Regions from separate parts of the Mesorhizobium sp. M0830 genome, predicted to be linked through region 1. Evidence: riboswitches for the same ligand, from Rfam matches in the RefSeq annotation. Region 1 holds a riboswitch; each other region holds the start of a gene.
What was found. A riboswitch is a leader RNA that binds a small molecule or an ion and turns the genes downstream of it on or off. The one in region 1 is predicted to bind cobalamin.

Region 1 (9,674 bases):
GTGGTCTGGCGAGATCGGTACGGAACGCTCGGCGGAGAATGCCTGCTGCGCAGACGGGCCGGCACGGGCGCACGAGGTCATGCGCCCCCGGCTGCCGCTGATCAGACGAACTGGGGAAGGCCAGGAACGGAATTGAGGACCTCGTTCACGAGTTCGTCGCCGGCATGTTCCTTGGCGCAGGCGATCGTCTCGTTGGCGAGGCCGGCGATCTTTGCCATGCTGAGACCCTCACTCATTAATTGCTGGCCGAGCCCCATAAGGCCGCCACCCTCTGGGTCGTCGCCATGATACTTCGCTACTAATTCCGAAGCTCCCGGAATGGCCTCGATCATGCGCGCAACGGGACCGTCGGCCGCGTGGCTTTGCAGGAAACCCAGCATTAACCCAACGCCCTTCTCTGCGAGAGCCGGGCCGATGCCGGCACCAGTGGCGATGCGCGGTAAGAATTCTTCCATGCAGGGTCTCTCTCTCTCTCTCTTTAATGAGGTTTACACGGGGCCGGTCCGGCGCCCAGCGCCCTTGGCCGAACCACAATTGAACTCCACAAAAATAGGCCGGCGGAAGTGCTATTGCGCGTAAAACCGCCTCTGTCAACGCAAGCTGCGTCGGATGTGCGTGTTTCGCAAACCGAAGATCATTCCAATTCACTTCATTACGCATTGGCAACCGCACAGTTTGCGGTGGCTCGCTTATGGGCCACTGCCCCGCGTCCGTCAAATCACGACGACAACGTGGTCATCGCCTAGGATCTGTGGATCGAGGTGTGAGGCACTTACAGCCGGTGGACCTGCTCAAGCGCCGCGCCGGCACAAGGGCTAGATTGGCGATACTGCGCGTATTGGCCATGTCTTTCCTCGCGTGATGGGATGTTCGTAGAAGCGGAACTATATGCCGGTGTGACGATCGACAAAGCGGACCGGCTATTCCGATAGGACATCCATACTGTCGCATAGACCGTCGCTGCTTAGGTATTGAAACCGCCATCGCTGGTGACATCACAATGTGCAGTCGGCGGGTGTCGATAAGGTCGATTCACGCAATCAGCAGGTCCGGAGGAACGAATGAACCCTGAGGTTTCAGAAGCTCACTTTTCGCAAGGCGTGCAGCGCACATCGTGCAAGAGATTGCCAGTCTTGCGGGTGCTCTCGACTTTCTCAACGATGGCGGGAAGATCGCAGTGACCGAATCTACGAAGCCGCCGCCAGGGCGTGCTTTGATGCATACAAACGGTTGTCGAGCAGGGATACTCCTCCTCCCTGAAGTCCAATCGAGAAGAGCGATCACTTCCAAGAGGGTCCCAGCTCAGCCGCGAAAACAGGTGCCAGACCCCGATCCTCTCCCTCAACTGATCTAGCTCAGGGCGTTCATGAGCCGCAGATCGCATAGTGGCTGCGTGCACGACGCAGGAAGACCATTTATGAAAATCCTATTCAGAACGATGGCTGTCACCTTGCTGGCACCCACCGCCTTTGCTGCGGATTCGATCCCCACCGACCTCAGAGATACGGCATTGGCCACCTTCAGGGCTTTGCCATCCACCACGCCGACAGTCGCCAACAACCCGAACACCCCGGAAAAGATCGCTCTCGGCAAGGCACTGTTCTTCGATCCACGCGTCTCGGCGTCAGGCGTCTTGTCGTGCAACTCGTGCCACAACCTGGCCACGGGCGGCGACGACAATCACGAAACCTCGATCGGCCATGGTTGGCAGAAGGGACAGCGCAACGCGCCGACTGTACTGAACGCTGTCTTCAACATCGCTCAGTTCTGGGATGGTCGTGCCGCAGACCTGAAGGCTCAGGCGAAGGGACCGGTCCAAGCTGGCATCGAAATGGCCAATACACCGGACCAAGTCATCGCCACGCTCAAGTCCATGCCGCAATATGTCGAGTGGTTCGATGCAGCTTTTCCGGCTGAAGCCGATCGGGTCACCTTCGACAACTTCGCCAAGGCGATCGAAGCCTTCGAGGCGACACTGGTCACACCGGCCCCGTTCGACAGCTTCCTGAATGGTGATGAGCTTGCCATGACTTCCGAACAGAAACAGGGCCTGGCGCTTTTCATGGACAAAGGCTGCTCGTCCTGCCATGCCGGCATCAACGTTGGTGGGCAAGCCTATTTCCCCTTTGGCCTCGTGGAACAGCCCAGCGCCGAGGTCCTGCCGGACAAAGACGAGGGCCGATTTGCGGTCACCAATGCAGCCGATGACTACTATGTTTTCCGCGTGGCGCCGCTGCGCAACGTTGCACTCACCGCGCCATACTTTCATTCGGGCAAGGTTTGGGATCTGAAACAGGCCGTCGCTATTATGGGGACCACCCAGCTTGGCGTAGTACTGGCGGACGAAGAAGTTGATCTGCTTGTTGCCTTCCTCAACTCGCTGACCGGAGAGGCACCCGAGGTCACCTATCCCATCTTACCCTCCGAAACGGCGACAACGCCCCGGCCTGTAACGCAGATCTCAGGAAAATAAGGGCCAACTGGCTGCGGACGTCGCAATCGAAAATGATTGCGGCTTTTACTTGGGCCACACGAATTGCCAGGTCCATCTCCGAATTGGCGGGACACGCTAGCAATACCCGAAACCTGCAACCTCGCCCGTAGTCTGCGCAAATCAACTGGGGAAGCGGACAGACGCGCAGCATCATATATTGTCGCCGCCTGAGCGGACATGCCAAGCAGTCTACTTTGAGAAACGACGTGTGTACGATTTGTTCGAGGCGCGGGGCCTGTATGTTCCCAAGGACCAATACTATAGCGTGGTGTCACATTTATATTTCTGCGGGATGAGGACACGTGCCGAAGGAAAATTGCACATTTTCGCCGTGTGGCTTATTTTCAAGAGTGTGATCGGTTTGGCATATTCCCGGCCGACATCCGCCACCGGCAACTCCCCACACGGTGAGGAAGAGAAGCCTTACGCCTGCACTTTCTGCCGGAGCGCGCGTGCTGCAGCGACCATGTTCATGAGGGCAGGGCGGACCTCCTCCCATTTGCGTGTTTTGAGGCCACAGTCCGGGTTTATCCACAGTTGGCCGTCGGACAGTCGCTCGCGGGCAAGCATGACTAAGTCCGAAATCTCGCCGACTTCCGGGACGCGTGGTGAGTGAATATCATAGACGCCGGGACCGATTTCGTTCGGATATTTGGAGCTCGTGAAGGCGTCCAACAGTTCCATCTTCGAGCGCGACGTCTCAATCGAAATGACATCCGCATCCATTCCAGCAATCGCGTGAATGATCTCGTTGAACTCCGAATAGCACATGTGGGTATGAATTTGAGTCGCGTCCTTTACACCCGTTGAAGCGATCCGGAAACATTCGACAGCCCAGTCGAGATAGACTTTCCAGTCAGATTGGCGCAGTGGCAATCCTTCGCGAAACGCGGCCTCATCGATCTGGACCATCCTTGCGCCGGATCTTTCGAGATCCGTCACTTCGTCGCGGATGGCGAGCGCGATCTGGCGGCAGGCTTCGGAGCGGGGTACGTCGTCGCGAACAAAAGACCAGTTGAGAATGGTGACTGGGCCTGTGAGCATTCCCTTCACGGGCTTTTCCGTAAGCGACTGGGCGAATTGCCACCAGCGCACTGTCATCGGATTGCGCCTCGATACGTCGCCGAAAATGATGGGGGGACGCACGTAGCGCGACCCATAGCTTTGTACCCAGGCATGCTGGGTGAGCGCGAAGCCGGACAACTGCTCGCCGAAATGCTGTACCATGTCGTTTCGCTCGAACTCACCGTGCACCAGCACGTCCAGCCCGATCTCTTCCTGCCAGCGAATTGCAGCCTCGATCTCCTTCTTCAGGAACGTCTCGTAGTCGACATAGCTCAGCTGGCCCTTCGCATGAGCGGCCCGCGCGCGGCGTACCTGCGGCGTCTGCGGGAAGGACCCGATTGTCGTCGTCGGGAACGGCGGCAGCCCGAGCGTGCCGGCCTGGACTCTGGAGCGCTCGCCAAAAGCGCTCTCTCGTCGCTTTATGCTATGGTCAATGCTGGCGATCCGCCCCTCAACAAGCGGGTCATGGATCTTCGTGGACGTCACGCGAGTGGCGGCAGCCTCGGCAGACGCTTTCAACGCGGCTGCCACCGCATCCCTGCCTTGGGACAGGGCCCGGGCCAGCAAGACCAGCTCGTCGGTCTTCTGGGCCGCGAAGGCGAGCCACGACCTGATGTCCGCCTCGAGTTCCGGCTCCATGCGCAGGTCGATCGGCACATGCAGCATCGAGCAAGAAGGCGCGATCTCGACGCGGTCCAAGGGCCAGCCGGCGACGATCGGTTTGATGCGGTCGAGAATGGCGGGCAGGTTCGCACGCCAGACGTTGCGGCCATCGATCAAGCCAAGCGAGAGCACCAGATCCTTCGGAGCGAGCCGACCCACCGTTTCCAGCTGCTCGGGAGCGCGCACGAGATCAATATGCAGCCCGGCCAGGGGCAGAGAAACCGCGGTTTCGAGATTGTCTCCCAGCGACCCGAAATACGTAGCCAGCATGATCTTCAGCTCGGGCGCGGCTTTCGACAGCTGGCCATAGGCGAATTCGAACGCAGCTCGTTCGTTCGGGTACAGATCGAGAACAAGCGCTGGCTCATCGATCTGCACCCAGTCGGCTCCCGACAGCCTCAGCCTCTGCAGGAGTTGCTCGTAAACGGGCAGCAGCCGCGGTAGGAGCGCGATAGGATCGAACCCTTCGGCAGGCGATTTCGCCAGCTTGAGGAAGGTGATGGGTCCAAGGATGACTGGGCGTGTGTGAATGCCGAGAGCTTTAGCCTCGAGGAAGTAATCGACCGGCTTCGTTGACGAGAGGGCGAACGTCTGATCATCATCGAGTTCCGGCACAATGTAGTGGTAGTTTGTGTCAAACCACTTGGTCATTTCCATCGCGGTTACACCGGGCCCATGAGCCGCCTCCTGGTGACCAGCGTGTGCACAATCCTCCGTCTGACCCTGGTTGCCGCGCGCCATTGCGAAGTAGATGTCAAGTGGGACCTCGCCGCTATTCCAGCCGTAACGGGAGGGAATGGCGCCGACCATGGCTGCGGTGTCGAGCACATGGTCGTAAAGCGAGAAGTCGTTTGACGGTATTTTCGACACGCCGCGATCACGCTGCTCTTCCCAGCTAGCGGCACGGAGCGCCTTCGACGTCATGAGAAGTTCGCCAGCGGACGATGTTCCGGACCAGTAGCTTTCAAGCGCGAATTTCAGTTCTCGCCGACGACCGAAGCGCGGCACGCCGAGCGTTGCTACAGGAATTTCCTGAGAGTCAGTCATGTCATACCCCGATGGTTGGGGCGTCGATGACAAGGAAGGCGCTAGCAGGCCGGCACGAACGCCGGCTTGCAGCGGCCACCGAGACACCCCGCCCGTGGACGTAATTCGCCGTGGCAGGTCTCCTGGCTCGCGGGGTCATAGCCTCTACCCGTCTTCCTGAGGGTATTCGCCTCAGTGACATGAGTGGGGTTGGCTCGCCGCTAACAGTTGCGGGGGCAGCGCCGGCATTGCACCGGCTTCCCTCTTAGCTCCGCTGCGGCAGCGCCGCACGCGAGAACCACGACACGCAGACAATCACAGCAGTCCGCTCTTTTGTCAATGACGCATAACGAAATGTTTATGTCGTTATGTGATTTCGCTTTTACGCTTGTCTAACATTGTGAAATATTCAGTCGCCCATTGGCGGCGCTGCTCCGCTGCCACCATTGTCCAACTAATGGATCCCTGTCGGGCTGCGACATCCCTCGAAGGTCGCCGATGAAGGATTTCGGACAAGACTTCAAGCGCGTGACAACGTCATTAGAATGCAGAAGATCGCATTGGTGGCGATGTTTAACGATGCGGCCGCAAGCCGTGCGTGCGTGGTAGAAGCGGTTTTCTCGGAGTGAGCGCCAAATCGCGGGAATTGGCACGCCAGTCGTCATCACGGGTGACTAGGCAATCGTGATGACTCCGCTCGGCGGCAAGAGACCACACTGACCGAGCCTGGCTCAAGGGTCTGATGCAAAGCCCGACTGTGGTCCCGATAAGCCGCTTAAGCCGCATTCAGGCGGTCAGTATAAGTATCTCTCTCTCCAAGCGCTCGGCATTGAGGGATGCGCAAATGCAGGCAAAGCTCGCGTGCTTCATATTCTGGATCATACGATCGGCAGGACCCAGTTTTTATCCAGTGCACGCGTCAGCGCGGTGTGCAATTCTGGCTCGGTCCGATACGAAGGCATTTGGGCTTCGCTGATCCAGCCCAAGCCAACATAGTGGAAGTGATCCGCAGGGACCGTAACCCGGCTGCTGTCCAGTTGCCGAACGAAGTCCGCTGACCAATGGTGGATCGTATACGCTTCAAGTTTGTCCATCATCCTCCGCCAGCGTTGGATGCGTTCTTCGCGCGGCATGCTGGCCGCTCTTGAGATCGCGGTAGCTATCTCGTCGGAGAGCCTCGGATTTACCAGCAGGGCGTCCTCGCCGAAGTCTTCGGCCGCGCCGGCAAACTTCGATAACACCAGAACGCCAGGGTCGCTCGGATCTTGTGCAGCAATGTATTCTTTCGCCACAAGATTCATGCCATCGCGCAACGGCGTCACAACGCAAACACGCGCGGCTCTGTAAAGACCCGCTATCTCAGCTTGGGTGAACGACCTGTTCTCATAGATAATCGGCATCCACTCGTCCGTGCCATGCCGGTTGTTGACTTGATTGACGAGTCTTTCGACGTCGCGCCGATATTCGCTGTACGCTTGGATGTCGCCACGTGAGGGAGTTGCGATTTGCAAGAGCGAGACACGTTGCGGCTCGACTGCCAGCAGATCGAAAGCTTTAATCCGATTGTCGATGCCCTTGGTGTAGTCGAGCCGATCGACGCCGATAACTAGCTTTGCTCCGCCAAGTTTCAACTGCGAAATGTAGGCTTTCTGCGCCTCAAGCGAATCTGCGGCACACTGTTCGAATTGCTTCGGATCGATACCTATAGGAAAATTTTGGCATTGCGTCTGGCCATGGTCCGAGAAAACGACCCCGTTCTTGCTCTCCAGCCCCAAATGAGATTGGACACAGGCGAGGAAATTGCTCACATCACGGTCGGTCTGGAAACCGAGCAGATCATACTCGAGCATACATTTCATTAGCTCGCCAGAATTGGGCACGCGCTCCATCATGTCAGACTCGGGCCATGGCGTATGCAGGAAATGGCCGATCGGCCGGTCAATGCCGAGTCTGTGCAAATCAGCGCCGAGCGGCAGGAAATGGTAGTCATGAACCCAGTAGACTGCGTTATCTCCCAATTCGGACACCGCGCGCGCCATGAAGGCATTGACGTCGCGATAACTTTTATAATCCTCTTCCGAGCCTGAGATCCGGTCCGGCAGCGAGTGGAGCGCCGGCCACAATATTGAATTTGCAAAACCTTGATAGTACCGAGAATAGTCCGCTGCCGGCCCATCGAGCCACCCGATTTGACCTTTTCCACGCTGCACGAGGGGCACCTGTTGCTTATCCCCGTCGCCCAGATGCTCGGAAAAACCTACCCAGACCGCGCCGGAACGCTCCACGACGCACTCCAGGGCCGCCGAAAGCCCGCCTGTCTTGGGCTGATCAGAATTGACAGTCGCACCGCGGTTGGAAATTGCGATAAGACTCCTATGTGGCTGCTGGGCCGCCGTGTTGAAGCGCTGGTCTGCGGCTGAGACAACAGGACGGGACGGGCCAACTTCGGCTTGTTGTTCTCGCTCCTGTGGCAAGTCTCTCAGGGGTTGTTCAAAAGCGATTAGTTCGTGAACAGCCCCAGTTTGCCATGTGAGGTTCCGGCGCGGCGAGTTGGCGTTGTTCAATGCGTCCATTTCATGCCTCCGTTGAATATTCCCCATTATGGAGCAACTGGCATTCCCAGATTGGCACACCCCCTGCTGACGAGAATCTGACGAGCGTCAGAGCAAATGGCGACCGATCGTCGCGTTTCGGCTTCGGCGCCCTCAAGAACCGGCTTATCGCGAAAATAGCTGGCGACGCGATCGAGCGGACCGTGCTTGCGGTAATTGTTGGATTGTTCGGATAAGAGATACACCCAGTAGATGCCAGCACCTGTTGAAATGAACTGAAACTATGTCGCTGCAGCCAAGGCTGCCGGGCCCCGTGATGCGATCCTGCGTCTGCCGAAGAGTTTTGACACGGAGATCGGAGAGGGCGGGATAGTCCCTTTCCGCCCGTCAGGGCCGGTTTTTGAATCCCTTCCTCGTTGCCCTCGACGATCCCAAAATCGTGGAAGCCAGACCGCGATGTGAATACCAGCCAGGCGAGCACTTCCTGACATCCGCGAATGCCGGGCTCCACATCCGGCGCCTCGTCGAGATTGACGAAGATGAAGCCCTGCTGCCAATTCCGCTGGTCCCATACCAATGGCGAACCAGTCTGCCCGCATTCGGCATCGTGGGACGTGATCGCAAGTCAAGTGCTCCGACGGACGCCGCGAGTTCTCCGTTACCTCAGGAACCTTACTGGCCTTCCCCAAGCTGAGCTTCTGGAAAATGCCGGTGGCGATCTCGATGACGGTGAATGCCGTCAAGGCATGCCCGCCTTGCACCCCCTTCCAGCGAGCTTCACGGCAGCAGCATCGGTCAGTTCTCCGAAGCGAATGGCTGTCGTTATCAGCGAGCTTTGACACAGTTCCGCCACTGCGATGATCGCGTCGGTTGGGCAGCTGGTTAGTTGCCCGCGCATCTACAGCAACCCAGCCCGTTCCGCCTCGCGGCGCAAATTCTGCCTTGGCCTTGGGCCGATCTGCTGGATCACCAGGCCGGCCGCCAGCGAGCCAAGGTCGCCGCAGGTCTTGAGGTTGCGGCCCTGCGTGTAGCCATGCAGGAAACCGGCGGCGTAGAGATCGCCGGCGCCCGTCGTGTCGACCAGCTCCTTGATGGCGGTCGCCTCGATGACCACGGTCTCGTCGCCGCGCACGATCACCGAGCCTTTTTCCGAGCGTGTGACGGCGGCGATCTTGCAGTCCTTGCGGATCTGCGCCACCGCTTCGTCGAAGGACGAGGTCTGGTAGAGCGACTTGATCTCGTCGCTGTTGGCAAAGACGATGTCGACCGTGCCCGAGCGCATCAGATCGAGGAACTCGTCGCGGTAGCGGTCAACGCAAAACGAATCCGACAGTGTCATCGAGACTTCGCGCCCGGCCTCGTGCGCGAGCTTCGCCGTCTGCCGGATCGCCTCCTTGGCGCGCGGCGGGTCCCACAGATAGCCCTCGAAATAGGTGACCTTGGCGCCAGACGCCTTGTCGGCCTCGACATCCTCCGGCCCAAGCTCGACGCAGGCGCCGAGATAGGTGTTCATCGAGCGCTCGCCGTCCGGGGTGACGAAGATCATCGAGCGCGCCGTCGGCGGCTCGCCCTCGAGCGGCCTGGTGTCGAAGGCAACGCCCTGCGCATGGATGTCGTGCGCATAGATTTCGCCCAGCGCATCGTTGGACACCTTGCCGGAGAAGGCGGCGCGGCCGCCGAAGCTGGCGACGCCGGCCGCCGTGTTGCCGGCGCTGCCACCGGAGGCCTCGATCGCCGGCCCCATGTGGCTGTAGAGCAGCTCGGCGCGCTTGGTATCGATGAGGTTCATGGCACCCTTGATGATGCCGTTGGTCACCAGAAAAGCGTCGTCGCACTGGGCGATGATGTCGACAATGGCATTGCCGATGCAAAGC
Region 2 (9,674 bases), on a different contig from region 1:
CCGAAGACGTCGGCGTGGTGTCGACGTTGGAGGTCGACTGCTTGTTGATGTCGGTGCCACCAACGTTGTCGTTGCGGGCATAGGCGCTGCCGGCGGCAATCAGAAGAGCGGCGGCAGTAAGAACAATCTTTTTCATTTTTGATACTCCGTATTTTCGAATTCGATGCTGCGGGTCAACCCGCAGCATCGCAGTCGGATGTTGGTTTGGTCGGATGTTAGTTGTTGCCGAACAGGTTGCGGTCGCTGCCATGGTTGACAGGCGCCTGCGTGGCCGGCTCCGACTTCTTGACGGAAGCCGTGTACGAGCTGTCGACGGCGGTGGTGGCAGGCTGGTTGGCGCCGTTCGAACCATAGTTGTCGCTAGCGGCGAAAGCGCTACCCGAGATGGCCAGAACAGCGGCGGTAGCAAGAATGATCTTCTTCATTTCAAGTCTCCTGAATTTTCTGGATTTCGCCAGGATGGCGGGCGAACCCGCTGTCAACTGGGAATTGGTTGTTAGTGGCCGAAGAGGTTACGGTCGCTGCCCTGGGCAGGCGTCTGAGCAGCCGGTTCCGACTTCTTGACCGAAGCGGTGTACGAGCTGTCGACGGCAGTGGCTGCCGGGGCGTTCGAACCGTAGTGGTCGCTGCCATTAGCGAAGGCGCTGCCGGAAATGGCCAGAACGGCGGCGGCAGTGAGAATGATCTTTTTCATTTTTTGTACTCCAGTATCTTCTTTTTCGTCCGTCTAGCGGCGTGTCTTGGAAATGAAATCGCGTCGTTCGGACAGCCCCGATGTGGGAGGGCATCCTCGCCTTTTCCAATCACGAAGTTGTTTCGTGTGGACCATGATTCCGCTACTTGAAATTGTGCCAAGGGCTTCCACACGCTACTTATTATTTATATTTTTCAATGGTTTAAGCAAAACCGTCCGCTGGATCACTAACTGTTGCCAAGGCCCGGCGTTCACAATGTCCTGCACGCACCGTCAACAGAAACGAACCGTTCGGTTCGATTTTAGAATCAGCTAATAGTCACTTTTCGAAACCGTTAGCCTTTTTTGGCCGCCAGCAAGGGTTGGCTTTCGAGGAGATTGCAAGTGGCGATGGCTGCCGAAGAGATAGGATTTCAGCCCGGCAATCGCCAACCCGAACGTTTCGCACGCGTGTCGCGCCGCATGGATACGATGTCGTTTTCATGCCGATGACGCGTCAGCGATCGTGGTTAGATCATGCCATCTCAGGTGCCGCTTCGTGACGACGGGGCGGAGAATTGGGAAGCCGGTCAAAATCCGGCGCTGCCCCCGCAACGGTGGTGGAGTTCAAGTCGCAACGGGAGACCACTGGGCAACTGCCTGGGAAGGTGTCGCGATCGTCCGCAAGGACAACTCCAAAGCCCGGAAACCAGCCCGAGATTTCTAGACTCGACTGATCGCGGTGGGCGATCAAGAGGTGGATAGTGCATGCACGGCGCCTCGCCGGCCTGCGTCCAATCCTTCCTCCGTCACCACCAGTTCAGTCCTTAGATAACGAGGACAGGACATGGATATTCGCAACGACATGCTGAGGCTCTTGAACAGCCGTCGGCAAGGCTTTTCGCTAGAGCAGCCCTTCTACACCGATCCAGACTACTTCAAGCTGGACATGGAGCTGATCTGGTATCGCGATTGGCTGTTCATCGGCCATGATTGCGAGCTGCCGAAGCCGGGCAGCTACATTACCGTGCAGATCGGCGACTATCCGGTTGTTCTTGTCCGTGACCAGCAAGGCAAGATCAACGCCTTCCACAATTCCTGCCGCCATCGCGGCAGTCGCGTCTGCAACACCGACAAGGGTACTGCGGCAAAGCTTGTCTGTCCCTATCACCAGTGGACCTATGAGCTCGACGGCCGCCTGCTGTTCGCCCGTCAGATGGCCGACGGTTTCGACAAGAGTGAGTTCGGTCTGAAGCCGATCGCCTGCGAGAGCGTCGGCGGCTATATCTTTATCTGCCTGGCCAAGGAGCCAGCGGATTTCGCGCCGATGCGGGCGATGATCGAACCTTATCTGCTGCCGCACCGGTTGCGGGAAGCAAAGGTCGCCTTCGAGAGCACGATCATCGAGAAGGGCAACTGGAAGCTGGTCTGGGAAAACAACCGCGAGTGCTATCACTGCGTCGCCAATCATCCCGAGTTGTGCAAGACCTTCCCCGAGGCTCCGACCGTGACCGGCGTCAACGGCGCCGACAGCGACCCCGAAATGGTCGCGCACTGGGCCAAATGCGAGGCATCAGGCCTGCCGAGCAAATTCCGCATCGATCCGGCCGGGCAGTATCGCGCCACCCGCGCGCCGCTGCTGCGCGATGCCGTCAGCTACACCATGAGCGGCAAACTGGCGGTGAAGAAGAACCTCTCCGACGCTGTCTCCGCCGACCGCATCGGCACCTTGATGCACTATCACTATCCGACGACATGGAACCATATCCTCATCGATCACGCGGTGACGTTCCGGGTGGTGCCGATCAGCGCCACGGAAACGGCGGTGACGACGAAATGGCTGGTGCACAAGGACGCGGTCGAGGGTGTCGACTACACCATCGAAGACCTTACCCATGTGTGGACCGAAACCAACGACCAGGACCGCCGCATCGTTGAGGAAAACGCCCTCGGCATCCTGTCGCCCGCCTATGAACCGGGCCCCTATTCGGAGCTGCATGAGGGCGGCGTGATCCAGTTCGTCGAATGGTACGCGTCGTTCATCGGCCCGCGCCTCGCCGAAGGCGGAAGGCCGGCGCTGCGCAGCGTCGCCTAGTTGCATCACATGCACAAGACATGAGGGACAAGAGAGGATGAATGCGATGACGGATCTTGGCCTCTATCGCCATCTCGACCAGATGACGCCCTGGAACGACAGGCTGCAGGTGCTGGAGGTGATCGGCGTCAGCGACGAAGCGCCTGACGTCAAGACCTTCACCTTCCGCTCCGACAACCAGACCTGGTTCCGCTACAAGCCGGGCCAGTTCGTGACGTTGGAACTGCCGACCGCGGACGGGCCGGTGATGCGCACCTATACGCTGTCGTCCTCGCCATCGCGGCCGTTCTCGATCGCGGTGACGGTGAAGGCGCAAGCCGGCAGCACCGGCACACGATGGATGTTTGACCATCTGACGCCCGGCTCGCACGTCAAGGCGTATGGGCCGACCGGCGATTTTTCGCTGCACAGCCACCCGGCGGCCAAGTATCTGTTCATTTCGGCCGGATCCGGCGTGACGCCGATGATGTCGATGCTGCGCTGGCTGAACGACTGTGCGCCATGGACCGATGTCGGCTTCGTCAATTGCGCGCGCCGCCCGGAAGAGATCATTTTCCGCAAGGAGCTCGAACTGCTCGGCAGCCGTATGCCAGGCTTGTCGCTCGGTTTCATGATCGAGGAGCGTTCGAGCCGAGAGGGATGGTTCGGCCATATGGGCCGCATCGACGCCATCAGGCTGCCGCTGCTGGCGCCCGATTTCCGCGAGCGCGAAATCTTCTGCTGCGGCCCTGATCCCTTCATGCGCGCCGTGCGCGGCATGCTGGACTCCGCCGGCTTCGACATGACGAAATACCATCAGGAGAGCTTTGCGGCGCCTGCCGTGGAGGAGATCCCGGCGCCGTTCGCTTTGCCGGCGGGAGACGACGCCGTCGCCCCGGTCGAAGCCATGACACCGATCCGATTCTCGCTTTCGGACGTCGATGCCGACTGCGTCGCCGGCCAAACCGTGCTGCAGACCGCGCGGGCCTCAGGCGTGCGGATTCCCGCTGCATGCGAGTTCGGCCTGTGCGGCACCTGCAAGGTGAAAAAGGTCGCGGGCGACGTCGAGATGAGCCACAATGGCGGCATCCTCGATCATGAAATCGACGACGGTTTTATCCTTGCCTGTTGCTCAAAACCGCTTTCGGCGCTCGAAATCGAGGCGTGACCGGCGGTTGGTGCCATTTCCGGAGTCCGGAAGCGGAAGCTGAGCGACCGCGGCATGGGCGCCAATGAAGAAGTCGGGCAACACGCCAGTCCTGGATCAAAGCATCGAGCCCCGGACGAACTGTCAGCGCCAAGACCACATGCGTTAACAACGTCCGTTCAAACTCCGTAGCGCTCGGTGCGAATGTTTCCCGCTGCAACGCCGGCATCAATCAGCGCCTGGGCGGCGACTGATACAAACGCGTTGGAGCCGCAGACAAAGGCGAGACCAGGCGGCTCGGGCAGCCGTGCCATTGCTTGCGCCATCATCGCGACGTCCACCCGCCGCGCATAATCGGCCGGGCGCCGGGCGGCTTCGCGTGTCAGTGTCAGCACGAGGTCGAACCCGTCCCTGCGGTCGTCGAGGGCGATCAGTTCGTCGCGAAAGATCACTTCGTCCCAGACCCGGGCTGAAAAAATCAGGACGACGGGCACTGTCGAATTGCGCGCGGCTCGATGGCGAGCCATCGACATCAAGGGCACGACGCCGGAACCGCCGCCGACAAGCACAAGCGGTCCGCTCTCATCTTCTGGCCAGACGAAATGCCCGCCGAGCGGTCCGCGCAGTTCGATTTCGTCACCAATCGCCGCGACCTCGTGGAAGAAGGGCGAAACCTCGCCATCGTCGAGCTTCTCGATAGCCAGTTCGATCGCCCCAACCGTCTCGGGCGCGGAGGCAATGGAGTAGGAGCGGCGCGCCTGGTAACCATCCGGTGCCGTCAGCCTGACATCGACATGCTGCCCGGCGCGGTAGGCAAACGGCCGCGATGGCCGGAAAAAGAAGCTGGTAACACGCGGCGTGCGCTTTTCGATGCGGACGATCCCGGCTGTCTGCCAGGGCGATTGCACTGCTGCCACATCGCTCATGGATCGCCCGTATAGCGCTGTTCGCGCCATGGATCGCCATAGATGTGATAGCCGCGCAATTCCCAGAAACCGGGTTCGTCGCGCGTCGTGAATTGCAGGCCGTTCAGCCATTTGGCAGACTTCCAGAAATAGAGGTGCGGCACCAGCAGCCTTGCCGGGCCGCCATGGTCCGGCGCAATCGGCTTGCCTTCGTAGAGCAGCGCCACCATGGCCTTGCCGCCGGTAAGATCCTTTACCGGCACATTGGTGGTGTACCCGTCGAACGCGTGCGCCAGCGTGAAGCCGGTCGGCGGCTCCAAACCCGCGTCGGCAAGGATATCGTCGACCAGCACGCCCTGCCACGGCGTGTCGAACTTGGTCCACGCGGTCACGCAATGGATGTCGCGTGTCATCTTGGTCAACGGCAGCGCGTTGAATTCAGCCCAGTTCCATTTCTTGATCGGCCGTGGCCCATGCTTCAACGTGAACGACCAATCCTCCATGCGCACGCGCGGCGTCGGACCGGCCGACAGTACCGGAAAACCCTGTTCGAGATATTGACCGGGCGGTATGCGCCCATCGTCATCGGTTGGCGGGCGCCGTCCTGAAGAGAAACCTCGGGTGACCATCGCGGCAATTCCTCTGCAGCAGGCATCCATCAGCCTGTCGCAGTTTTCTCGATGATGCCGCTGCGGGCAACTGAAATCTTGACGGACAAAGCCGGCAGGCCCGGCGAGCCTGCCGGCTTTGCATTCAGTTCAGCGCCTCGCGTCAGCCATTGGCGAACGGCACCGCGACATAGATCTGGCCTCCGTCGCGCTCGACCAGCAACAGCACCGACTTCTTGCCGGACTTGCCAGCCTGAGCGATCGCCTGGGTGACCTGCCTGGCGCTCTTCACCGGCACCTGATTGACGGCGACGATGATGTCACCTACCTGGATTCCGGAAGCCGCGGCCGCCTTGTCGGGATTGACGCTGGCAACGATCGCACCGCGCTGATTGTGGGCGAGATTCATCTGCTCGCGAATGTCAGGGGTGATGTCCATCAGTCCAAGCCCGATCGCCGCGGCGCGTGAGCCTTGCCCGACGCCAGGCGCGCCGGACCCGTCTTCCAATGACGCGGTCTTTACGTCGTCGGTGTTGCGCCCGACGTCGACGGAAACATCCACGGCCTTGCCCTTGCGCCAGATGTTCAGCGTCTCCCTGGCGCCGGGCGCGACATCGGCGACCGCCCGCGACAGGTCCTTGGGATCCTTCACATCCTGTCCGGCAAAGCTGGTGATGACGTCGCCGGCCTCGACTCCGGCCCTGGCGGCGGGCGAACCGTCATTGACCCGCGAAACCAGCGCGCCGGCGGGATGATCAAGGCCGATTGCGCTCGCCACATCCGCCGTCACCGGCTGGATCTCGACGCCGAGGTATCCATACTGGATCGAGCCGTCCTTCATCAGCTTGGCGACCACCTTCCGGGCCTGGTCGGACGGGATGGCGAAGCCAACGCCGACGCTACCGCCATTGGGCGAATAGATCGCCGCGTTGATGCCGACGACATTGCCGGCGACATCTATCAGCGGCCCGCCGGAATTGCCGTGGTTGATCGGGGCGTCGATCTGGATGAAGTCATCGAACGGGCCGCTGTGCAGATCGCGGCCGCGCGCCGAAACGATGCCTGCGGTGACAGTGGTGCCGATGCCGAACGGGTTGCCGAAGGCCAATACCTGGTCGCCTGGCATGAGCTTGTCGGAATCACCCCATTTGACGGTTGGCAGGGGTTTGTCCGCCTTGACCTTGAGCACGGCGAGATCGTTCTTGGCATCGCGGCCGACCAGCTTGGCGGGGAGTTCGGTGCCGTCGTCGAGCGCAACCTTGATCGAGGTGGCACCATCGATCACGTGATTGTTGGTGACGATGATGCCATCCGCGCCCACGATGAAGCCGGAACCCAGTGCTTCGGCACGCTGCGGTTGCTGTTGTGGCGGTGTCTTGGGCATCGGCATGCCCTGGTCACCGAAGAACTGACGAAAATAGTCGTCGAAAGGCGAGCCGCCGTCGAACGGAGAGGCGTCGCTCGTCGTTCCAGGCTCTGCCTTCGTGACAGTGGTGATCGTTACCACCGCCGGCTTGTCGGCCGCCACGATGGGAGCGAACGAGCCGTTGGGAGCGGTGAGGCCGGCTACCGGTGTCTGGGTTGTCGGAACGGTGTTGCCCTCGCTTTGGGCGAAAGACATGACGAAGGGGGATACGATCAGCGCAGCGCCCAGCAAGGCCGCGACGCGATGTCTGCGAATTATGTCTGACATGGTCGTTTGTCCGGGCGAGAGTTGATCGGTCGCCGTGGAGGTCTCCTTGTGCGGAAGACCGGCCATTCGGCGTGTCGAACGTCGCGATTGCCTGTCTCGCCTGGCACGGCAGCCGGACCGGATCGACAGCTCTGAATCTAGGGCGCAGCTTGGCCCGATTTAGGGATTCCGGGCCACCTTACGAAGATTTAATTTCCGGAATGACGGCGGTCACGATGTCGTCAGGCGACGGGCCAGTCTTCCCTGCCCGCCGGGGGCTCAGATCCCGCCGGTTCGTCCGAGATAGGCAGTGGCAATGTCGTGCATGCGCTTGCTGTCGAAGCTCGGTCCGTGGCCGCCATGGCCGACGCGGATCGGCAGGTCGAGCAGGCGCTGCATCGTACTGATGTAGGCCGATCGATCCGAATCCGGCAGGTCGTCGATCAGCGTGTCGTCGTAGATGGCGTCACCGCTGAAGAAAAGGCCATCGGCCTCGTCGAACAGCGCGATCGAATCCGGCGAATGGCCGGGCAGATGCAGCACACGGAATTGCCGGTCACCGAGATCGACGATGTCGCCCTCGTCCAGGGTTCGCGTCAGCGGTGCGGGCGGGATCTTGTAGTCGGCCGCCTTCCAGCCCGGCGCAGGCAGCTTCGAGACGGCGCCGTCGAGATCGTGGAACATGTAGGCGTAGGTCGCCGCCTCATCCATGCTCGCGAACTGCTCCGCGCTGTGCCTTGGCCCTGCTCGCCACGGAAATTCGTGCATTGAGCCGACATGGTCGAGATGAATGTGGGTGGCGACGACCAGCAGCGGCTTGCCGTCGGGCATGTCGATCTCCGGCGCGAGCCGACAGATACCCATGCCGGTGTCGACCAGAAGGTCGGCATCTCGGCCGCGCAGATGCCAGATATTGGCACGCACATAGGTATGCACGAACGGCTCGGTCAGCATCGTCGTCTTGTGGTCGACAATGCTTTTGCTGAACCACTCCGGCATCAGCTGTGGCCCGGCATCAGGTGAAAGCCAGGCATCAGGTGTGAGCCAGGCATCAGACGAACGGCTTCCCGACCTTGTATTTTTCCGGCACCAGCCGCTTGAGATAAGCGATGCCGGCATCGGACAGCTGATTGACATCGGGCTTCATGAAATCGTCCGGCATATGGCGGGTCTTGCCGGCGACGTCCTTCAGCGGCACCTTCTTCAGCACCGTTTTGCTGCCGTCATATTGCAGCGCCACCGAGCCGCCGCCCTGTTCAGCGACAGTGACGGCGAAAGCGCCGGCATCGAAAGCCTCCTGCGCGTCGATCGCGCTGATGGCGCCGACATAGCCGCGCGGCATGTAGCCGAGTGCGTCGACGCGGGCCCGCTTGCCGGGCAGGCCTTCGGCCAGCGCGCGCTCAAGTGCGGCCGGCAGGTCGCTGCCCGACAGCTTGACGTTGCCATGCGCGTCGCGCTCGAGCTTGTCCGGCGGCACCAGGCTCTCGACCAGTGCCTTGCCGTCGGCGGTGCTGACACCTTCCGAAACGGCGACGATGCAGCGCTTGTGACGATCGAGCGTGGCGCGGACGTCGTCGATGAAGCCGGCGGCCGAGAACGGGCGCTCGGGCACATAGACCAGGTGCGGGCCGCTGTCGGGGTCGAGCTGCCATGCCGCCGCGGCTGCGGTTAGGAAGCCGGCATGCCGGCCCATGACGATGCCGACATAGATGCCGGGCAGGGCGCGAAAATCGAGGTCGACAGACAGAAAGGCGCCAGCGACGAACTCGGCCGCCGAAATAAAGCCCGGCGTGTGATCGTTTTCCTCGAGGTCATTGTCGATGGTCTTTGGCGCATGGACGAAGGCGATCTCGCCGCCTGCGGCATCGGTCAGGATCTGCTGCGTGCCCGACGTGTCGTTGCCGCCGATATAGATGAAGGCGTCGGCGCCTGCCTTCTTCAATCCGTTGAGGATGATCTCACAATAGGCGGCATCCGGCTTGTCGCGGGTCGAGCCAAGGGCGGCACTTGGCGTGCCGGCGATCAACCGCAGCCGGTCCTCGGGAATCGCGGAAAGGTCGACATAGTTGCCGTCACGGATGCCGCGCACGCCGTGGACGGAACCGAGGACCTTGGCACCGGGATGCCGCTTGCGGATCTCCAGCGTCGCCCCGACCACCGTCTGGTTGATGACGGCGGTTGGGCCGCCGCCCTGCGCGATGACAAAAGTTCCGGCCATTCCCGACGTCTCCCGAGCGATGAATTCGAAGGCACATTCGCCTGTCTTTCGCTATCGCGCAACGGAAGAGTGGCGCGCGCGGCGTGTCAGACGACGACGACCGGGTTTTTCTTGGAGACGCGGCTGTAGAGGTCGATGATGTCCTGGTTGATCAGGCGCACGCAACCCGACGACATCGCTTGGCCAATGCTCCACCATTCGGGCGAACCGTGGATGCGATAGCCGGTGTCCTTGCCGTCCTGATAGATGTAGAGGGCGCGCGCGCCGAGCGGATTGGTGAGGCCGCCGGGCTGGCCGGCCTGCCATTTAACCAGCTCGGGCTTGCGGGCGATCATCTCGGGCGGCGGCGTCCAGGTAGGCCATTCCCTGCCGTACTG
Region 3 (9,674 bases), on a different contig from region 1:
ATCAGCTCGAGCACCTTGGCCCACGCCGCTTCGGCCGCGGCGATGTCACGCTTCAGATCCTGCGTTTCCCAGGTGAAGCCCTCGCCCATCGCGTGCCAGATGACGCGGTCGCCGAAGGCGGCGAAGGCGTCTTTCTCGCCGGTATGCCATTTGCCCTTGATGAACTGGACGACGCCGACGCGCTTGCCGTAGCCGAGCATCCGCAGCGCGAGACCGAAGGCGGCCGTCGTCTTACCCTTGCCCGGCCCGGTGTTGACGATCAGCAGCCCCTTCTCGACCGTCTTGCTCGCCACCTCGGCATCCTGCACCGCCTTGCGCTTGGCCATCTTGGCGCGGTGGCGTTCTTCGTCCTTATTGTCGACGTCGGTCATGTCATTTCACCTTCAGCGGGAGTCCCGCCACCATCAGCAGCACTGTGTCGGCGACGGCAGCGATCTGCTGGTTAAGCCGGCCGGCGGCATCGCGAAACCGGCGCGCCAGTGCGTTGTCAGGCACGATGCCTTGCCCGACTTCATTGGACACCACGAACCAGGGCCCGCGCGGCCGCGACAGCACCTCCGCCAGTCGCCGGCATTCCAGCTCGAGATCATGTTCGGCCAGCATATGATTGGTCAGCCACAATGTCAGGCAGTCGACAAGCACCGGCTGGTTGTCGGGCAAGGCCGCGAGCGCGCCGGCAAGATCGAGCGGTGCGTCGATGGTCGTCCAGCCTTCGCCGCGGCGTGAGCGGTGCAGCGCGATGCGCTCGCGCATCTCATCGTCATAGGCTTGCGCCGTCGCGATATAGGTCCATGGCGAGGGCAAGGCCGTCGCCAGGGTTTCGGCGTGGGGGGGGGGGGGGGGGGGGCGGCCGGGGCGGGGGCGGGGGGGGGGGGGGGGGGGGTGGGCGGGGGGGGGGCGGGCGGGGGGGGGGGGGGGGGGGGGGGGGGGGGCGGCGGCGGGGGGGCGGCCCCCCCCACCGCCGATGAGGAAGGTCAGTGCCTTGCTGTCAGGCAAAGCTGTCGCGCAGGCTGGTCGCGGTGCCGGTGAAGCGGCCGCGGACCACGCCGACGACCGCGCCGAGCACCAGCCAGAACACCAGATTGGTCACTGTCACCGCCACCACGAACTGGTGGTGCAGGCCTTCGGGGATCGCCGTCTCGTAACTGCCGGGCTGCGGCGCGCCGACGATGTGCGGAGCGACGATCAAGGCCACAGCCAGGATCGCCAGCGGCAGCGACTTGCGGAAGGCGATCAGGCCGAGCCCGGCCGCGGTCATCGCTACGGTAGCCCACCACCAGATCTGGCGCTCGGTCAGATCGGCCGCTGGCATGGCCGGCAGTTCCGGCGGCAGGCCTAGGCCCGGCGCCAGCGTGAACACGGCAAAGCCGGCCAGCCCCCAGAAGACGCCCTGGCGCCAGCCACCGATGCCGCCGGCGAATTCGGAAACCGCGACCAGGATCAAGGCGAAGCCGATGCCGGTGACGATGTTGGCAAGCACGCTGAAGGCGAAACGTTCGAAACCGTCTGCCGGCGCCCAACCCTCGTCTTCGGCGGCCGGGGCGGCTTCCGCTGCCGGAGCGGCTGTGCTCATGGCATTGCTATCCGTTGGGGCCGGAACGGCATGGTCATGGTGATGCCCGCCGCCGGCCTGTTCGTAGACTTCCGCCTTCAGGATCAGCGGCACGGTGGCGTAGGCCTGCATGCAGGCGAGAACGACACCGGCCACGAGCCCTGCGATCGCCGCAATGAACACGACGTTGCGAAACAGGTTCATGATGTCAGATCCTCGTCAGTGGCAGGGAAACGCCATCGAGTGGCGATAGTCGTGAGCCGCATTGTGGACCGCATCGATATGCGAGAAGCCGACAAAGCCCATCACGAAAACGCCGAGCAGCGCCGCGAGCGCGAGCTGCATGAAGCGCGACTGCGAGGAGACGGAGGCGCCGAGGGAGACGGAAGCAGTAGTCATGTCTTGTCCTTTCGCCCTCCACCCGAGGGCATCGAAGTCAGTTTCCTGTCGCCGGCAGGTCTCCTGGCTCGCGGATCAGCGCCCTTCCCCACCTTCCCGAAGAAGAAATCTTCAGTGGCATATGGAGAGGACTACCGCACACAGTTGCGGGGGCAGCCACGGCATTGGGCGAAACTCGCCCTCACCGCATTCCCTCTTGGCTCCAAAATGGAACCGACGACATTGCCGACTATAGGCAGAATCGTCGCCTCCAGCAAACCAAATTCCGGCGGCAACCATCGCGAATGCGTCGTGCCAGTGAGGGCCTCCGCTGCCGCAGGCACCTTGGCATGCGGCACTTCCACCAAAGCCCTGAAGATCAAAGCGATTTCGGCAGATAGCGCCACGTCACGAAGCCGCAGACCGCAGCCAGCAGGCCCAGCGTGACGAACACCGAGCCTAGGCCGAAAAACGCCAGCACCACCGAATAGACCAGCGGCGGCGTCAGTTCGGAAAAGTCGAGATAGGTCCGGTAGACCGCCGCCATCTGCGATCTTTCATAGGAGCGCACCGAGCGCATGAAGGCGGTCGAGCCGAGTGCGTCGAGCGCGATGGTGAAGAAGGCGCCGCCAAGCAGGAAGGCGCCGGTGAGCAGCGGCACGGTCTCGCCGACGAAGCCTGCCGCCAGCAGCATGGCCGACATGGCGAAATAGGCAAATGTCATCGTCCTGCGGCTGCCAAAACGCTTTCCCGCCTTGCCCCAGAAGATGGCCATGAACAGCAGCGCGTTGCCGGCCGAAACCAGCACGCCGCCGGCCAGCTTGCCTTCGCCGGTGATGACCATGAACAGCGGCCCATAGACGAAGAACGTCGTCCAGAAACAGGAGCGGCCGAAAGCGATCAGCCAGGCCAGTCTGAGCCTGGGCTGCGCCACGAAGCGGCCGATATTGGCGAGCGGATTGACCGGGCGCGTCTGGCCCGGGCTAATCGACGGGTTGTCGCCGAGCCGGTAAGTCCAGAACAGCGCCAGCAAGGCCAGGGCGAAGATCGCCACGGCGCCATGCGCGGCATAGATGCCGAAGTGCGTGTAGAGGAAGATGCCGAGCGTCGGCCCGCCGGTCCACGCCAACATCGACCACGCCATGCGCAGCGATTCGGCCTGCATGAAATCGGTCTTGCGGATATGGTCCATGATATAGAGGTTGAGCGTGATCGACAGCGCGCTGGCGCCCATCACGCGGCACAGCATGCCGGCCAGTTGCCCGGCAAGCGTATGGGTGACGAAGAACAGCGAGCCGATGGCAAGCAGGCAGGCGCCAGCGGTGTAGACCCAGCGCCGGGCAAAGCGGCGGATCAGCATTGGCATGAAGAGCGTCACCGACAGGCCGAGCATCGCCACGACGGTGTAGAGGATCGAGACGATCTGCTCGTTGTGCAGGATCTCATAGGCCTGGATCGGGATGACGCTCGACACCGTGGCGCGGGCGAAGGATTCGACCGCATAGAGCGAGGCGAAGGTGCGCGCGTCCGCGGCCTTTAGGGCCGGAAGCCAGATCGGATGGCGCACATGGGTGGACATTGCTTCCCCAAAGCAGAATCTATCGGACCAAATCTGCCGTGGCGATGCCGGCGCCAATAAGAGGAAACCGACGCGTACCCGGCAAAAAACGAAGTCGGCCAAAGGCTTCCCGGCACTGGCCTAAAGCGGCGCCTGATCCGGCGTCCTCGGCAAAATTCCCGGCCTTCTTTTGTTCGGTGCAACCGTGATAGTCGTTTTGCGGGGCTGAATCAGAATGCGAGACCATGAGCATCCAAACGCCGACCGCACCCGTTCAGGATCGACCAAGGCGCATCGTCGCCATCGACATCGTGCGCGGCATCGCGCTGATCGCCATGGCGAGCTACCATTTCACCTGGGATCTGGAATTCTTCGGCTACACCGATCCCGGCCTGACCGCCTTCGGCTGGTGGAAGATCTACGCGCGCTGCATCGCCTCGACCTTCCTGTTCCTGGTCGGCGTCAGCCTGTACCTCGCCCATGGCAAGAAAATCCGCTGGAACGGCTTCTGGAAGCGTTTCGCCATGGTCGCGGGAGCCGCGATCGCGATTTCGATCGTCACCCGCATCGCCACCCCGGACGGCTTCATCTTCTTCGGCATATTGCACGAGATCGCGCTGGCCAGCCTGCTCGGCCTGCTGTTTCTTCGCCTGCCGGCTTTACTGACCATGGTGGTTGCCGCGCTGGTCATCGCGGCGCCGGTCTATTTGCGCTTCGAGGCCTTCGACCATCCATGGCTGTGGTGGGTCGGCCTGTCGGCGGTCAATCCGCGTTCCAACGACTACGTTCCACTGTTCCCATGGTTCGGCGCCGTGCTTCTGGGTATAGGCTCCACCAGGCTTGCCGCGGGCGCGGGTATCTTGACGTGGCTGGCGAACCTCAAGGCCGGGCGCTGGGCCAACCCGCTGGTCTTCATCGGCCGGCACAGCCTGGCCTTCTACCTGATCCACCAGCCATTGCTGATCGGCTGCGTTTGGCTGTTCTCGCAGATCATGCCGGCGCAGGTCGAAACCCCGCAGGTGAATTTCCTCAAAACCTGCCAGCTGTCCTGCGAGCAGTCGCGCGACACCGAGTTCTGTTCCAGCTACTGTGTCTGCATGCTCGATACGCTCGAGGGCGAGGCGACGCTTGATCGGCTCTACAACAACGATCAGACTGCGGAATGGAAATCACACTTGTCCGACCTTGCCGGCATGTGTACCGCCAACACCGACAGCAAGTTGATGGAGGAAGGGGTCAAATGACCGAGAACCAGCCGAAGCCGGGGCTCATCCCGTGGCCGCCGCTGATCTACACCGCCGCCATCGCCATCAGCATCGCGCTGGGCCTGCTCTATCCCCTGCCCTGGATCGGCGACCTCTTGGGCGATATTCTGTTCGCCGCCGGCTGGGTGGCGCTGTTCGGCGTCGCAGCACTCTGGTTCACCGCGATCCGCACCATGATCCGGGCCAAGACAACGCTCAACCCGAACGCGGTGCCTGACCACCTCGTCACGTCGGGTCCCTTCGGCATCACCCGCAATCCGATCTATCTGGCCAACACACTGCTGTTGATCGGCGTCGCCTTTGTCTCAGGGATAGTCTGGTTCCTGCCGATGGCGCTCATCGCGGCCTTCGCCACGCAGAAGATGGCGATCGAGAGCGAGGAAAAGGTTCTGGCGGCGAAGTTCGGCAAGAAATACCGCGACTACGCCAAACGCGTGCGGCGCTGGATTTGAGCAAGCCTCACCGCGGGCGTCCGAGTTCGAGATATTGCCTATACGGCCGCGACTTCTCCAGGCCTGCTTTCGAAATCAAACAGCCGCTGGGTAGCGAGCGCGGCGGCGCCCCGCGCCCATGAATCGTCTGCCCAGTCCGGCGTGATCGGCGGTGGAGTCCACATTGCGTAACGCCGTAGCGCGTCGCGCATGGGCTCGAAGAGGTAGTCGCCGAAGCTCACCGCTTCGCCGCCGCCGACAATCACCTCCGGATCGATGATGTTGCAGAAGCTGCCCAGAAACCTTCCGATGCCTTCGCCTGCTTCGCGCAGCAAATTCACGGCCACCTCGTCACCGGTCTTGGCCGCTCTGACCATGTCGTAGCGGTCAACGTCGGCTGAGAGGCCCTTCGTCTCACGCCACCGCTTAACCAATGCTGGTTCGGAGAAGAACGTCTGAAGGCATCCGCGGCGGCCACACTCGCATTGCGGCCCGTTTGGATCGTAGATGGAGTGCCCGATCTTGCCCGCGGCCCCGTTCGCGCCGTGATGGACCGAACCATCGATCACCACCGCGCAACTGATGCCGGCACCGATGGCCAGCGCGCCGACAGTGCGGTGATGCCGGCCGAGACCGAACAATTGCTGCGCCAGCGCGAAAGCGTTGGTATCGTCGTCGGCCCACACGGGCACATTGACGAGATCGGCCAGCATGGCCGCTATCGGCACGTCAGTCCAATTGAACCGGTGACTGAGCCGACAGACGCCATGGTCGATGACCCCGGGCACGGCGATGCCGATGCCGCTGAGCTGCGCCCCGGTTGGCGCGGCCCGATCGGCAAGCAACTGGCTGACGGCGGCGGCGCAGGCTTCTACCGTGCTTCGCGGCGACTGATCAGGCACAGCGACGCGTTTGGAGACAAGCGGTGTCGTGGCCAGGTCAGTCAGCACGCAATCGATCGCACCGACCATCAGCTTGAACCCGACGACAAGGCGGCCGGCATAATTGATGTTGATCGGGATTGGCCGTCGCCCCGGCGCTCCGACGCTGGCCTCTCCCTCCATCAGAATGTTCTCGTGCAACAGGTCGGTGACGACGAACGTCACCGCCGCCGGGCTTAGTCCGGTGATCGCGGCAATCTCGGCACGACTGATCGCCCCTTCCCTTCGCAGCAGGTTGAGAATCAGCCGGCGATTGATCGAGCGCGACGTCTGCTGGTCGCCTTTAAGTTTCATCCTCGCCTCATTGTTAATTTTGTAAATTAAATATTGACCGGCTCCATCTGCATACGCTACGACTCGCCGTGGTTCAATTGGAATCCGGCTGTTCTCAGGGAGGAGATAAAAGCCATGACCATCACCGCTACAATGCTATCCACGACAAGACGTCGATTCCTGAAGGGCACGGGCGCGGCTCTCGCTGCATCTGCCACCGGGAGCCTCTGCTTGCCGGCCCTGGCGCAGGCGCAGGAAATCACCATCATTTCCAATCTCAGCAACGCCGGGCAACGCGACATCCTGCACAGGCTGGCAGCCGAATACGAGGCGAAATCCGGCGCCAAGATCACCATCAACAACATGGACCACGAGGCGCACAAGACGGCGATCCGCAGCTATCTTGTCGTCGGCGCCCCCGACATCTGCTTCTGGTTCTCCGGCAATCGCATGAAGGCCTTTGTCACCAAGGGCCTGTTCGACGACATCTCCGATCTGTTTGCCCGAGAGAACTACAAGAGCGTGCTCGGCGCCACGACAAATGCAGTCACGGTCGGCGACAAGCAGTATGGCCTGCCGATGGGCGGCCTGCTTTGGGGTCTGTTCTACCGCAAGGATGTTTTTGCCGAACACAATTGGACGCCGCCGAAGACGTGGACCGATTTTCTCGCCTTTGGCGAGGCCGCGAAATCTGCAAGCATGATCCCGATGAGCATGGGCACCAAGGAGCTTTGGCCCGCGGGCGGCTGGTTCGACCATATGAACCTGCGCATCAACGGCCTCGACAAGCACATCGCCCTGATGGACGGGAAGGTCCATTACACCGATCCGATGCTTACGCCCGTCTTCGACAAATGGAACGAGCTGATCAAGGCCGGGTTCTTCTCGCCGAACCACAGTTCCTTCGGCTGGGAGCAAGCCGGCGCTGCCCTGGCGCAGAAGAAAGCCGCCATGATGGACCTTGGTGGTTTCGTCAGGTCCGCCTTCCCGGAGGCAGACCTCCCGCAGCTCGCCTACGCGCCGTTTCCCGAAATCATCCCCGGTGTCGCCAGATATGAGGATTTTTCGGTCAACTCCGTTCATGTGCCGGCCAACGCCAAGAACAAGCAAGGCGCGCGCGACTTCCTCGCCTATTTCTACAAACCGGAGAATCTCGGAGCCTTCCTCGCCGCGGAGGGAGCGATCCCGCCGCGCAACGATTGCCCGCCCAGCAACGATCCGCTGGTCAACGCCGCCGTGGAAGAGCTGAAGAAAGTGGTCGGCACGTCGCAATACTACGATCGCGACACCGATCCGGACATGGCCCAGGAAGGCATGACCGGACTTCAGGAATTCATGGTCAAACCCGAACGGCGCGACCAGATCCTCGAACGGCTGGAAAAGACCCGCAAGAGAATATTCAGCTGATGCTGTCGCTCAAAAGCGCGTAGCGGTTTTGGGACAAATTGAACACGGCTTAGTCCTCCCGGACTTGACGGGCGCCGCTTGTCCTGGCGGCCCCGTCTCCTTTTGGATGAATTCCCATGCCCCGCTTCTGGCGCAGACATCGTCATTGGTTGACGCCGGCATTGTTCCTTCTGCCGGGCCTCATCCTGTTCAGCCTGGTGATCCTTGCCGCCTCCGTCGAGACGGTCTGGATTTCGCTGCACGAATGGGACGGTATCGGCGCCAAGACCTGGGTCGGCCTCGCCAACTATGCCGAACTGGCCGAGGACCCGCAATTCTACGTCTCGCTGAAGAACAACGTGATCTGGTTGCTGATCTTCATGCTGGCGCCGCCGATCGGTCTCGCGCTGGCGCTGATCGTCAACCAGCAGATCCGCGGCATGCGCATTCTGAAGTCGCTGTTCTTTATCCCTCTGGTGCTGGCTACGGTGACCGTGGGTGTCGTTTTCGGCTGGGTCTATGATCCCACCTTCGGCTTGCTGCAATTGATCTTCGGCCTGTTCGGTGCCACCGCGCCGGCGCTGCTTTCCGACGAGAATTTCGCCACTTTCGCTGTCGCCGCCGCGGCTCTCTGGCCGCAGATCGCCTTCTGCATGGTTCTGTTCCTGGCGGGGCTGAACAACCTCGACGAGGATCTGATCGGCGCCGGACGAGTCGACGGAGCACGCGGCTGGCGCATGCTGCGCCACGTAATCCTGCCGCAGTTGTCGCAAGTCGGCTTCATCGCCATCGCGGTGACGGTGATCGGCGCGCTGCGCTCCTTCGACATGGTCGCCGTCATGACCACCGGCGGACCCTACGGCTCGTCGACTGTGCTCGCCTATCAGATGTATGAGGAATCGATCTTTTCCTATCGCTTCGGCTATGGCGCGGCGATCGCCACAGTGCTCTTCGTGATCATGAGCGCCTTCATCGCCTGGTACCTGCACGGCCTTATCAAGGCCGAACGGAGCAATGCCTGATGTATCCGCGCCCGATCCCCGAAGACGCCAAGATCAAGCGTGCGCTCTACGTCGGCGGCGTGACGCTGGTCGTCGCGCTGTGGCTGCTGCCGCTGATTGCCGTCATGCTGACCTCGATCCGCTCCAATGAGGAATTGATGGCAGGCAATTACTGGGGCTGGCCACAGAAGTTCAGCCTGGTCGAGAATTACACGGCGGTCTTCGAGCAGACCGCGATGCTGCGCTTCTTCCTCAACAGCCTGCTGATCACCATCCCCTCGGTGATCGGCGTGCTGATCCTGTCGACGTTGACCGGCTTCGTGTTGTCGCGCTATCCGTTCCGCGGCTCAAATCTCATTTTCGCGCTGTTCGTCGGCGGCAATTTCCTGCCGGCCCAGGTCATGATGATCCCGGTGCGTGACCTCATGGTCAGGCTCGGCCTCTACGACACGGTCTACGCGCTGATCGTATTCCACATCGCCTTCCAGACCGGCTTTGCGACGCTGTTCATGCGCAACTTCATCGCGGCACTGCCGGGCGAATTGTTCCAGGCCGCGCGCGCCGAGGGCGCATCGCCCTTCCAGGTGCTGCGCCATGTGGTGGTACCTCTGGTACGGCCGGCGCTGGCGGCGCTTGCCATCCTCACCTTCACCTTCATCTGGAATGATTATTTCTGGGCGATCGTGCTCACCCAGAGCGACGCCGTCAAACCCGTCACGGCCGGGCTGAACAATCTGCGCGGCGAATGGACGTCCGCCTGGAACATCGTCTCGGCGGCAACGATCTTCGTCGCCCTGCCGCCCGTGGTCATGTTCTTCCTGATGCAGAAGCACTTCATCAGCGGCCTCACCATGGGGGCGGTCAAGGGATGATTTTTGTTCGAGGAATT

Region 2: another riboswitch for cobalamin. It lies ahead of NKI20_RS24800 (aromatic ring-hydroxylating oxygenase subunit alpha); the one in region 1 lies ahead of metE (5-methyltetrahydropteroyltriglutamate--homocysteine S-methyltransferase).
Region 3: another riboswitch for cobalamin. It lies ahead of NKI20_RS04070 (CbtB domain-containing protein); the one in region 1 lies ahead of metE (5-methyltetrahydropteroyltriglutamate--homocysteine S-methyltransferase).

What each region holds. Positions count from the first base shown of each region.
Region 1 is NZ_JAMYOR010000046.1:14,328-24,001, forward strand. Features, by position in the region: gene NKI20_RS23630 (hypothetical protein) at 102-455, opposite strand; gene NKI20_RS23635 (cytochrome-c peroxidase) at 1,418-2,473, shown strand; gene metE (5-methyltetrahydropteroyltriglutamate--homocysteine S-methyltransferase) at 2,918-5,269, opposite strand; cobalamin riboswitch at 5,365-5,566, opposite strand; gene NKI20_RS23645 (alpha,alpha-trehalose-phosphate synthase (UDP-forming)) at 6,127-7,821, opposite strand; gene NKI20_RS23650 (adenosine kinase) at 8,699-9,674, opposite strand, start outside.
Region 2 is NZ_JAMYOR010000050.1:39,483-49,156, reverse strand. Features, by position in the region: gene NKI20_RS24815 (DUF680 domain-containing protein) at 1-136, opposite strand, end outside; gene NKI20_RS24810 (DUF680 domain-containing protein) at 216-425, opposite strand; gene NKI20_RS24805 (DUF680 domain-containing protein) at 497-694, opposite strand; cobalamin riboswitch at 1,204-1,405, shown strand; gene NKI20_RS24800 (aromatic ring-hydroxylating oxygenase subunit alpha) at 1,521-2,768, shown strand; gene NKI20_RS24795 (FAD-binding oxidoreductase) at 2,815-3,915, shown strand; gene NKI20_RS24785 (FAD-binding oxidoreductase) at 4,074-4,820, opposite strand; gene NKI20_RS24780 (molybdopterin-dependent oxidoreductase) at 4,817-5,428, opposite strand; gene NKI20_RS24775 (DegQ family serine endoprotease) at 5,571-7,100, opposite strand; gene NKI20_RS24770 (MBL fold metallo-hydrolase) at 7,359-8,078, opposite strand; gene NKI20_RS24765 (diphosphate--fructose-6-phosphate 1-phosphotransferase) at 8,131-9,297, opposite strand; gene NKI20_RS24760 (L,D-transpeptidase) at 9,384-9,674, opposite strand, start outside.
Region 3 is NZ_JAMYOR010000004.1:48,864-58,537, forward strand. Features, by position in the region: gene cobO (cob(I)yrinic acid a,c-diamide adenosyltransferase) at 1-371, opposite strand, end outside; gene cobU (bifunctional adenosylcobinamide kinase/adenosylcobinamide-phosphate guanylyltransferase) at 373-816, opposite strand; gene NKI20_RS04065 (CbtA family protein) at 989-1,756, opposite strand; gene NKI20_RS04070 (CbtB domain-containing protein) at 1,772-1,951, opposite strand; cobalamin riboswitch at 1,988-2,184, opposite strand; gene NKI20_RS04075 (MFS transporter) at 2,310-3,509, opposite strand; gene NKI20_RS04080 (heparan-alpha-glucosaminide N-acetyltransferase) at 3,734-4,732, shown strand; gene NKI20_RS04085 (methyltransferase family protein) at 4,729-5,205, shown strand; gene NKI20_RS04090 (ROK family protein) at 5,244-6,419, opposite strand; gene NKI20_RS04095 (ABC transporter substrate-binding protein) at 6,534-7,805, shown strand; gene NKI20_RS04100 (carbohydrate ABC transporter permease) at 7,922-8,806, shown strand; gene NKI20_RS04105 (carbohydrate ABC transporter permease) at 8,806-9,657, shown strand.